3 regions of the Streptomyces sp. NPDC058678 genome follow, and region 1 is predicted to be linked to each of the others. Evidence: riboswitches for the same ligand, from Rfam matches in the RefSeq annotation. Region 1 holds a riboswitch; each other region holds the start of a gene.
The links. Region 1 has a riboswitch for S-adenosylmethionine ahead of ACFWWR_RS28970 (aminotransferase class V-fold PLP-dependent enzyme). Riboswitches for the same ligand answer to the same signal wherever they lie in the genome.
Positions count from the first base shown of each region.

Region 2: another riboswitch for S-adenosylmethionine. It lies ahead of thrC (threonine synthase); the one in region 1 lies ahead of ACFWWR_RS28970 (aminotransferase class V-fold PLP-dependent enzyme).
Region 3: another riboswitch for S-adenosylmethionine. It lies ahead of ACFWWR_RS01785 (amino acid ABC transporter permease); the one in region 1 lies ahead of ACFWWR_RS28970 (aminotransferase class V-fold PLP-dependent enzyme).

Region 1 is NZ_JBHXSG010000036.1:52,357-55,599, reverse strand. Features, by position in the region: gene ACFWWR_RS28980 (cytochrome bc complex cytochrome b subunit) at 1-356, shown strand, start outside; gene trpD (anthranilate phosphoribosyltransferase) at 492-1,556, shown strand; SAM riboswitch class IV at 1,632-1,748, shown strand; gene ACFWWR_RS28970 (aminotransferase class V-fold PLP-dependent enzyme) at 1,909-3,243, shown strand, end outside.
Region 2 is NZ_JBHXSG010000059.1:50,280-53,522, reverse strand. Features, by position in the region: gene ACFWWR_RS37595 (glucosyl-3-phosphoglycerate synthase) at 1-746, opposite strand, end outside; SAM riboswitch class I at 934-1,074, shown strand; gene thrC (threonine synthase) at 1,092-2,375, shown strand; gene ACFWWR_RS37585 (MoaD/ThiS family protein) at 2,461-2,736, shown strand; gene ACFWWR_RS37580 (cold-shock protein) at 3,169-3,243, shown strand, end outside.
Region 3 is NZ_JBHXSG010000001.1:416,918-420,160, forward strand. Features, by position in the region: gene ACFWWR_RS01775 (putative leader peptide) at 1-43, shown strand, start outside; gene ACFWWR_RS01780 (glutathione S-transferase family protein) at 167-1,036, shown strand; SAM riboswitch class IV at 1,103-1,210, shown strand; gene ACFWWR_RS01785 (amino acid ABC transporter permease) at 1,574-2,557, shown strand; gene ACFWWR_RS01790 (amino acid ABC transporter ATP-binding protein) at 2,554-3,243, shown strand, end outside.

The DNA of each region.
Region 1 (3,243 bases):
CGGTCATCGCGTTCGTCATCACCAAGCGGATCTGCCTCGGCCTCCAGCGCCGCGACAAGGACAAGGTGCTGCACGGCCGCGAGTCGGGCATCATCAAGCGCCTGCCGCACGGTGAGTTCATCGAGGTGCACGAGCCGCTCAGCCAGGAGCAGCTGCACACGCTCACGGCGCACGAGCAGTACGTGCCGGCGCAGATCGGCCCGACGGTCGACGAGAACGGCGTCGAGCGCAAGGTGAAGGGCTCCGAGAAGCTGCGCGCCAAGCTGAGCGAGGCGTACTACGGCGAAGAGGCCCAGATCCCCAAGCCGACCGTCGAGGAGTACAAGGAGATCACGAGCGGCCACGGCCACCACTGATCGCTGCGCTCGCCACGCGCGGCAAGGGCCCCGTCCGAAGACCGGACGGGGCCCTTTGCCGTGCCCTCCGGCTGGATAGGGTGGGACCCGTTGAGACTCGCGTCCCGCTGCACGGGACTGATCCAGGAGCGGCTGATGAGCGCTGTGACCCCCGCTGGAGGCGACACCGCGGCGGACCGTTCCTGGCCCGAGGTACTGAGCACACTGCTCGGCGGGCGGGACCTGAGCGCCGCCGACACGGCGTGGGCGATGGACCGCTTCATGAGCGGCGAGGCCTCGGACGCCCAGATCGCGGGCTTCATGGTGGCGCTGCGGGCCAAGGGAGAGACGGTCGAGGAGATCAACGGTCTCGTCGAGGCGATGTACGCGCACGCGCAGCCGCTGCAGATCCCGGGCCCGGCCGTCGACATCGTCGGCACGGGCGGCGACCGGGCCAAGACGGTCAACATCTCGACCATGTCCGCCATCGTGATCGCGGGCACCGGCGCGAAGGTCGTCAAGCACGGCAACCGGGCGTCGTCCTCGGCGAGCGGGTCGTCCGACGTGCTGGAGAAGCTCGGCATCAACCTGGACCTGTCACCCGAGGGGGTGGCGCGCGTGGTGGAGGAGGCCGGGATCACCTTCTGCTTCGCGGCCAAGTTCCATCCGTCGATGCGGTTCGTCGGCGGGGTCCGGCGGGACCTGGGCATTCCGACCTCGTTCAACCTGCTCGGTCCGCTGACCAACCCCGCCCGGGTCACCGCCTCGGCGGTCGGCTGCTTCGACACCCGGATGGCGGGGCTCATCGCCGGCGTGCTGGCCGAGCGGGGCTCGTCCGCGCTGGTGTTCCGCGGCGACGACGGCCTCGACGAACTGACGACCACGGCCACCTCCCGGGTGTGGATCGTCGGCGACGGCAAGGTCACCGAGGAGGCCTTCGACCCGCGGGACGTCGGCCTCGAACTGGTGCCGGTGGAGGCGCTGCGGGGCGCCGACTCCTCGTACAACGCGGAGGTCGCCCGACGCCTGCTGGACGGTGAGCCGGGCCCGGTGCGGGACGCCGTGCTGCTGAACTCGGCGGCGGCGCTGGTGGCTTTGGCGCCGACCGGAGCGCCGCTGGCCGTGCAGCTCCGTGCCGGGATGGACAAGGCGGCGGAGGCGATCGACTCCGGCGCCGCCAAGCGGACGCTCGAGCGCTGGGTGGCGGCCAGCAACGCGTAGCGCCCCACGCGTGATGTCCCGCAATCCGGACCCGGGTTGCGGGACCACGATCACTTCGCGTACGTTTCTGTACCAGGTCATGAGTGACAGTCATGAGGCCCCGGCCGACTGTCCGGCAACCCTCCGTCCGTGGCGGGGTGCCCCGGGTGAAGACCAGGTCGTAGGCAGAAAGGCCTGCGGCAAGCGCGGACCCCTCGCACACCAGGGGCCCTGGTCGTCGAGGAGTCTTCCGTGAGCAAGCGAATGCGATAGGGCGTAGAGCCCCGCCTCCGCACACCCCTTTTCGCCTTTTCCCGCGCTGAGCCACGTTCGCTCGCGCGGTGATGTCACCTGCCTCTCACGGGAGTTCGCCATGTCTGTCTCCACCGTTGCCGCCGCCCAGTCCGTTTGCAGTGACATTTCGGGGGCGCTGCCCGTTCTGGGCCGGGATGTCACCGTCCCGCTCGTCACCGGCGGCGAGGTCACCTACGCCGCGCTCGACTACGCGGCCAGCGCGCCGGCCCTGCAGCGGGTCTGGGACGACGTGGCGGCGTACGCGCCCTACTACGGCAGCGTCCACCGCGGCGCCGGCTACCTCTCCCAGCTGTCCACCGACCTCTTCGAGAACGCCCGCAGGACGGTCGCCGAATTCCTCGACTGCCGCGCCGAGGACCAGGTGGTCTTCACCCGGTCCACCACCGACTCCCTGAACCTCCTGGCCGCCGCGCTCCCGGCCGACTGCCAGGTCTTCGTCTTCGAGACCGAGCACCACGCCGCGCTGCTGCCCTGGCAGAACGCCCGCGTCAGCTACCTCGACGCCCCGCGCACCCCGCGGCAGGCGGTGGCGACCCTGGAGCGCGCCCTCGCCGACCGGGACCCGCAGGGCCCGGCGCTGGTCTGCGTGACCGGCGCCTCCAATGTCACCGGCGAGCTGTGGCCCGTACGGGAGCTGGCCGCCGCCGCGCACGCGCACGGTGCCCGGATCGTCCTGGACGCCGCCCAGTTGGCCCCGCACCACCCGGTGTCGCTGCGGGACCTCGACGTCGACTGGGTCGCCTTCTCCGGGCACAAGCTGTACGCGCCCTTCGGGTCCGGCGTGCTGGCCGGCCGGGCCGACTGGCTGCGCGCGGCCGAGCCGTACCTCGCGGGCGGCGGCGCCAGCCGCAAGGTCACGCGGCGCTCGGACGGGGGAGTGGACGTGGAGTGGCACGAGAGCGCCGCCCGTCACGAGGCCGGTTCCCCGAACGTCATCGGTGCCTACTCCATCGCCTCCGCCTGCAAGGCCCTCACCGAGGCCGGCTTCGACACGCTGGTCGCCCGGGAGCAGTACCTGATCGACACGGTCCGCGCGGGCCTCGCGGAGGTGCCCGAGGTCCGGGTCCTCTCCCTCTTCGGCGACGACGCCCCGCGGGTCGGCGTGATCTCCTTCGTCGTCGAGGGCTGGAACAGCTCCCACTTCGCCGCCGCGCTCTCCGCCGAGTACGGCATCGGCGTCCGCGACGGCCTCTTCTGCGCCCACCCGCTGGTCCGCACCCTGCTCGGCAGCGACCCCCGGACGCAGGGCGAGTGCGGGGCCCCCGAGGCCGCACCCGGCGAGAAGTCCCTCAACGCGATCCGGGTGAGCTTCGGCGCCGGCACGCCCGACGAGCACGTGGAGCGGTTCGTCAGCGCGGTGAAGGACCTGGTCCGGCACGGCGCGAAGTGGAAC
Region 2 (3,243 bases), on a different contig from region 1:
CCGTCCTGGTGGCGGTGCTTGCGCACACCCACGTCGACCTGGGCCAGTGCGTCGAGGCCCACCAGGTGCAGGGCGTCGATCAGCATGCCCAGCTCCACGCCGTAGCCCACCGGGAAGGGGAGCTGTTCCAGGAGCGAACGACGGGCCGCGTACTCGCCGCCGAGCGGCTGGACGAAACCGGCCAGCTGCGGCCAGTGCATGTTCAGCAGCGGGCGGGCCATCAGTTCGGTGACCCGGCCGCCCTGGCCGGCCGCGCCGCGCAGCGGACGGTCGTACATGCCCTTGACGAGGTCGATGCCGGGGTCGGTGAGCAGCGGGCCCACGATCCCGGAGACGAAGTCGGAGGAGAACTCCTTCAGGTCGGCGTCGATGAAGCAGACGATGTCGCCGCTGGTGACCAGGAGCGAGCGCCAGAGCACCTCGCCCTTGCCGGGAGCGGTCGGGATGCGGGGCAGGATGTCGTCGCGATGGACGACCCGGGCCCCCGCGGCGGCGGCCACCTCGGAGGTGCGGTCGGTGGATCCCGAGTCCACGACGACTATCTCGTCGACGAGCGGGACCTGCTGCATGAGGTCGTGACGGATCACGGCGACGATGTCACCGACCGTCTCCTCCTCGTTGAGCGCGGGCAGCACGACACTGACCGTCTGGCCCGTGGCGCGTTTCGCGGCCAGGATCTTGTGGAGCGGGCGATCGGTCTTCGACCAGGAGTGAGTGCTCAGCCAACGCTCGACTTCCTTCAGCACAGTGCGCGGCTCCTCTGCGTTCTCTCGGCGAGCGTGTGATCCATGGTCTCTCGCAGAACATGTGATCCATCTCGCGGTTCGGACGGCTATCTCAACTGTCCTGGCCTTCGGTTACAGTCTTGAACAACGCTGATGACCATCGCATGTCGGGGTCCGCGTTCCGTTTCAACGATCAACAACTACATACCGCTCATCCAGAGGGGCAGAGGGATACGGCCCGATGAAGCCCCGGCAACCCTCCAGTCGGTTCTCGTCACCAGCGAGGCTCCCGACTAGGGAAGGTGCCAAATCCGTCTCACGGCGAAGTGCGTCGTGAGGAAGATGAGGAGAAAGGGCCTCGCCTCCATGGCTGTGCAGACTGATGCAAGCACCACGAACACCGTAGACCTCGGCCCCGCCGCCGCGCTGAGCTGCCGCGAGTGCGGTCACCGCGTGCCCCTCGGCCCGGTCTTCGCCTGCGAGGAGTGTTTCGGCCCGCTCGAGATCGCCTACGACTTCTCCGCCTACGACACGGAGGAACTCCGCAAGCAGATCGAGGCGGGACCCGCGAACATCTGGCGCTACGCGCCGCTGCTGCCCGTCCCGGCCGACGTGGCGGACAAGCCGAACATCAACCCCGGCTGGACCAAGCTCGTCCAGGCCGACAACCTCGCCCGCGAGCTGGGTGTCGACGCCGGCAAGCTCTTCGTCAAGGACGACTCCGGCAACCCGACGCACTCCTTCAAGGACCGCGTCGTCGCCCAGGCCATCGAGGCCGCCCGCGCGTTCCACTTCACCACCCTCTCCTGCTCCTCCACGGGCAACCTGGCCGGTGCCGTCGGCGCCGCCGCCGCCCGCGCCGGATTCCGCTCCTGCGTGTTCATCCCGCACGACCTGGAGCAGGGCAAGGTCGTCATGGCCGCCATCTACGGCGGCGAGCTCGTCGGCATCGAGGGCAACTACGACGACGTGAACCGCTTCTGCTCCGAGCTCATCGGCGACCCGGCCGGGGAGGGCTGGGGCTTCGTCAACGTCAACCTGCGGCCGTACTACGCCGAGGGCTCCAAGACCCTGGCGTACGAGATCTGCGAGCAGCTCGGCTGGCGGCTCCCGGACCAGCTGGTCGTCCCGATCGCCTCCGGCTCGCAGCTCACGAAGATCGACAAGGGGCTGCAGGAGCTGATCAAGCTCGGGCTCGTCGAGGACAAGCCGTACAAGATCTTCGGTGCGCAGGCCGAGGGCTGCTCGCCGGTGTCCGTCGCCTACAAGGCCGGTCACGACGTCGTCCGGCCGCAGAAGCCGAACACCATCGCCAAGTCGCTCGCGATCGGCAACCCGGCGGACGGTCCCTACGTCCTCGACATCGCGCGGCGTACCGGCGGTGCGGTGGAGGACGTGAACGACGAGCAGGTCGTGGACGCGATCAAGCTCCTCGCGCGCACGGAGGGCATCTTCGCGGAGACCGCCGGTGGTGTGACCGTGGGTGTGACGCGGAAGCTGATCGAGAGCGGTCTCCTCGACCCGACGAAGACCACGGTCGTGCTGAACACCGGTGACGGTCTCAAGACGTTGGACGCGGTGGCGGGGACCGGGCTGACTGCGACCATTCGTCCGAACCTCGATTCGTTCCGCGAGGCCGGACTCGCATAGCCGTTGTCATCTGCGGGCCGGTGGGGGCTGGTCGCGCAGTTCCCCGCGCCCCTGAGGGCGATTACCTGACCGGAGGTCATCAGACATGAGCGTTACCGTCCGCATCCCCACCATCCTGCGCACCTACACCGGTGGCAAGGCCGAGGTGGCCGCCGAGGGGGCCACCCTCGCCGAGGTCATCACCGACCTGGAGAAGAACCACACCGGCATCGCCGCGCGAGTCCTGGACGACCAGGGCAAGCTGCGGCGGTTCGTCAACGTGTACGTCAACGACGACGACGTCCGCTTCGAGCAGGGCCTGGAGACGGCGACGCCGGACGGTGCCGGAGTCTCCATCATTCCGGCCGTCGCCGGCGGCTGATTATTACCGTCGGTAACGCCGGTTACCGAGCGTTTCATTGAATTGCCCCCTCCGTGAGAGAAGCGGAGGGGGCAATTCAATGTGGTTGAGCGCGGTACAGTTGGGGAACGCGATGCCGATCCCCGGGTCGGAAGCCCTTGATCTCCACCTTGCACCCGATAAGAAGTAGCCAAAGTGTGCGCTTCTTTCGCGGCTTTTGTGCTTTTTGTGGAGCCCGACTTGCCCCGAATTCGGGTGAATTCTCGCCACATTCCGGACCCCGCGCGTCCGGAATTCTCGTCCGATTGACCTGTTGCAGAGGGCAGTTGGACAGATACATTCGGCCGCGGTCGACGCGTTCCGGCGCACGCCCCCAACCATGTGGGGGGTGAGGTCTGACCCGGATCCGCGAAGTGCGGATCTGTGCAAGGGCCAGTAATAGGGGAGTTAGGCATGGCTCAGGGCACCGTCAAGTGGTTCAACGCGGAGAAGGGGTACGGCTTCATCGCGGTCGACGGTGGTGCGGAT
Region 3 (3,243 bases), on a different contig from region 1:
CGATCTGCTGCGAGTGTGCAGCGCGATGAGCCCCCTGGGCTGAGCCCGGTCCTCCGCCACGCCCCGACGGCCGCCACAGCCGTCGCATGCGGGGGAGGGCCGCCCTCTCGCCGCCCGACGTCGCTTCCGCCGCGCGTACGTCCACGCACCCACCCCGGGGAGAACCATGTCCGTCACACCGCTCGCCACCGTCCCCTCCGCCCAGCCCGCCCCGGCCTTCCGGGGGCGGATCGGCAGGGACGCGCGCAGCGGGCACTACGCCGTGCCCCGCCGCTATCGCCTCCACCTGTCGCCCACGTGTCCCGACGGCCTCCGCATCGCCGTGACGCACAGCCTGCTCGGACTCGACGACGTCTGCCCCGTGACGCTTCTGGGCGCGGTCCCGGACTGTCCCGACGGGGGGCACTTGGCACTTCGCCCGCTCTACGAGGCGAGCGTGCACCGATACACCGGTGCCGCCGCCGGGCCGGTGCTCAGTGACGACTGGTCGGGGCGGATCGTCAGCACCCACGCCCCCGACATCACCCGCGACCTGGCCCGGCACTTCGGGGGCGGCCGTTCGGCGCTGTACCCGTGCGGGGCGGAGTCGGAGATCGAGGCCGTGGAGCGACTGTGCGGGCAGGGCATCGAGCAGGCCGCACAGGCGGCCGGGGCGGCGGACCCCGACACCGGGGCGCGTGACGTGGCGCTCTACAAGCTGCTGGGGACGCTGGGTTCACTGGAGCACTGGCTCGTCGGACGCGACTACCTGATTCGTGATCAGATCACCGCGGCCGACGTCGAGTTGTGGGCCGCACTGGTCCAACTCGACACCGTGCACCGTCACCACCTGGACGCCGCCGCGGTGCACCGCGTCGCCGACCACCCCGTCCTGTGGGCCTACGCCCGCCGCCTGGCCGCCCACCCCGCCTTCGGCATCCACCTCGACCTCGACGGCATCGCCCGACGGCACCACGCCCACTGCCGGGGCCTGGAGGCCGCCGGAGCGGCCGTGCAGATCCTCGACTGGGCCGCCCACGCGGCTCAGAGGGCGTAGCGCGTTCCATCTGGCGGACCGGCGTTGACATTCGTTCGAGCGTTTGTCTTAACTGACTGCCAGAACGGTAATGAGCGTCAGCGACAAGCCCTGGCTTGCTGACCGGCAACCCTCGCACGCGGTGGGGTGCCCCAGGTGACGACCGGACCGAATGACATTCGGTAAGCGCGAGGGCCCTTCGGGCCGGAAGAGCAGGGTGACGGGCATGTACGCAGCTCCCAGGACGGCCACGCGCCGCTCCCAGAGCTGCGTTCCGCCGTACGCGCACCAGCTCGTCGCCGACCGGGCCGTCGATCTGCTCCGCGTGAGCAGCGCACTGTGTACCGCACCGGGCCGTGCCCGCTGTCGGGGCTGACGTCCTTCCCCAGCCCCCGCGTTCCTGACGAAGCCCGCCCTCGCGGTGCGTCGTCGTCCGCCCAGCCCCCGGTCACCGTGCGTTCCCGTGTGCCACGTCCCGCCGCCGCGGAGCGGCCGCCGTAGCGGCACCACGTTCGCGCTGTCCCGGGGGGTCCCGACCCCGCCCCGCCGGAGCCCTCCATGAGTGAACCCCCAGGCGCCGCCGTGTCCCTCGCCGAGGCACCACCGCCCGCCGACACACCGTCAAGACCACTCGCCGCCCAGCGAGTTCTGCCACTGCGGCGACCCGGACGCTGGATCGCCACCGCGGTCGTCCTGGTCCTGGCAGCCCAGTTCGTCCACGGCCTGGTGTCCAACCCCTTCTACCAGTGGGACCGGTTCGGCTACTGGTTCCTGCGGCCGACCATCCTCGACGGGCTCCTCATCACCCTCGAAGTCGCCGCCTACAGCGCGGTGTTGGGCCTCCTCGGCGGCATCCTGCTGGCCCTCGCCCGGCTCTCGCGCAGCCCGGTGCTCCGCGCCGTCAGCTGGACCTACGTCTGGGCACTGCGGTCGATCCCGCTGATCGTGGTGCTGCTGTTCCTCTACAACTTCAGCGCCCTGTACCGGACGCTCAGCGTGGGCGTCCCCTTCGGACCGGCCTTCTTCACCTTCGACGAGTCACGGCTCGCCACCGACATGGCCGTCGCCGTCATCGGACTCAGCCTCAACGAGGCGGCGTACGCGGCCGAGGTCGTCCGCGGCGGCATCCTCTCCGTCGACCAGGGCCAGCACGAGGCGGCCTCCGCGCTCGGCCTGCCCAAGGGCTACCAGTTCAGGAGGATCGTCTTCCCACAGGCGCTGCGGTCCATCACTCCGAACTACGTCAACCAGCTCATCGGCCTCATCAAAGCCACCTCGCTGGTCTTCTACGTGTCGTTGCTCGACCTGTTCGGCACCGCGCAGACCATGGGCGCCACCTACCCCGGCGACATCGTGCCGCTCCTGCTGGTCGTCACCGTCTGGTACCTGATCCTCACCAGCGTCGTGTCCGTCATCCAGTTCTACGTCGAGCGGTACTACGCCCGGGGCGCCACGCGAACCCTGCCGCCGACGCCGTTGCAGAAGCTGCGGACCGGTCTCACCGACCTGCGGGACCGCATCCGCAGGGAGGCCGCCGTATGACCGCCGGGACGATCGACCACGCCGCCGCCGTCGAGGTGCACGACGTGCACAAGTGGTACGGCACCCACCGGGTCCTGGACGGGGTCGACCTGACGGTGCGGCCCGGCGAGGTCACCGTGATCCTCGGCCCGTCCGGCTCCGGCAAGTCCACTCTGCTGCGGGTCGTCAACCACCTGGAGAAGCCGGAGATCGGCCACGTCAGCGTCAACGGCGAGCTGATCGGCGTACGCCGGCAGGGCGAGCGCCTGAAGGAGCTGAGCGAACGGGCCATCCTGACCCAGCGCAGCCGCATCGGCTTCGTCTTCCAGAACTTCAACCTCTTCCCGCACCTCACCGTGCTGGACAACGTGGCCGCCGCCCCGGTGGCGACCGGGAAACTCGGCAAGGCCGAGGCCCAGGCACTCGCCCGGGAACTGCTGGACCGGGTCGGTCTGGCCGACAAGGCCGCCGCCTACCCGCGGCAGTTGTCGGGCGGCCAGCAGCAGCGCGTGGCCATCGCACGCGCCCTGGCGCTGCGCCCCGGCGTCATCCTCTTCGACGAGCCGACCTCCGCGCTCGACCCCGAACTCGTCGGCGAGGTCCTCGCCGTCATCAAGGACCTGGCGAGGAGCGGCACCACCCTGATGATCGTCACCCACGAGATCGGCTTCGCCCGTGAGATCGCCGACCGGGTCGTCTTCATCGAC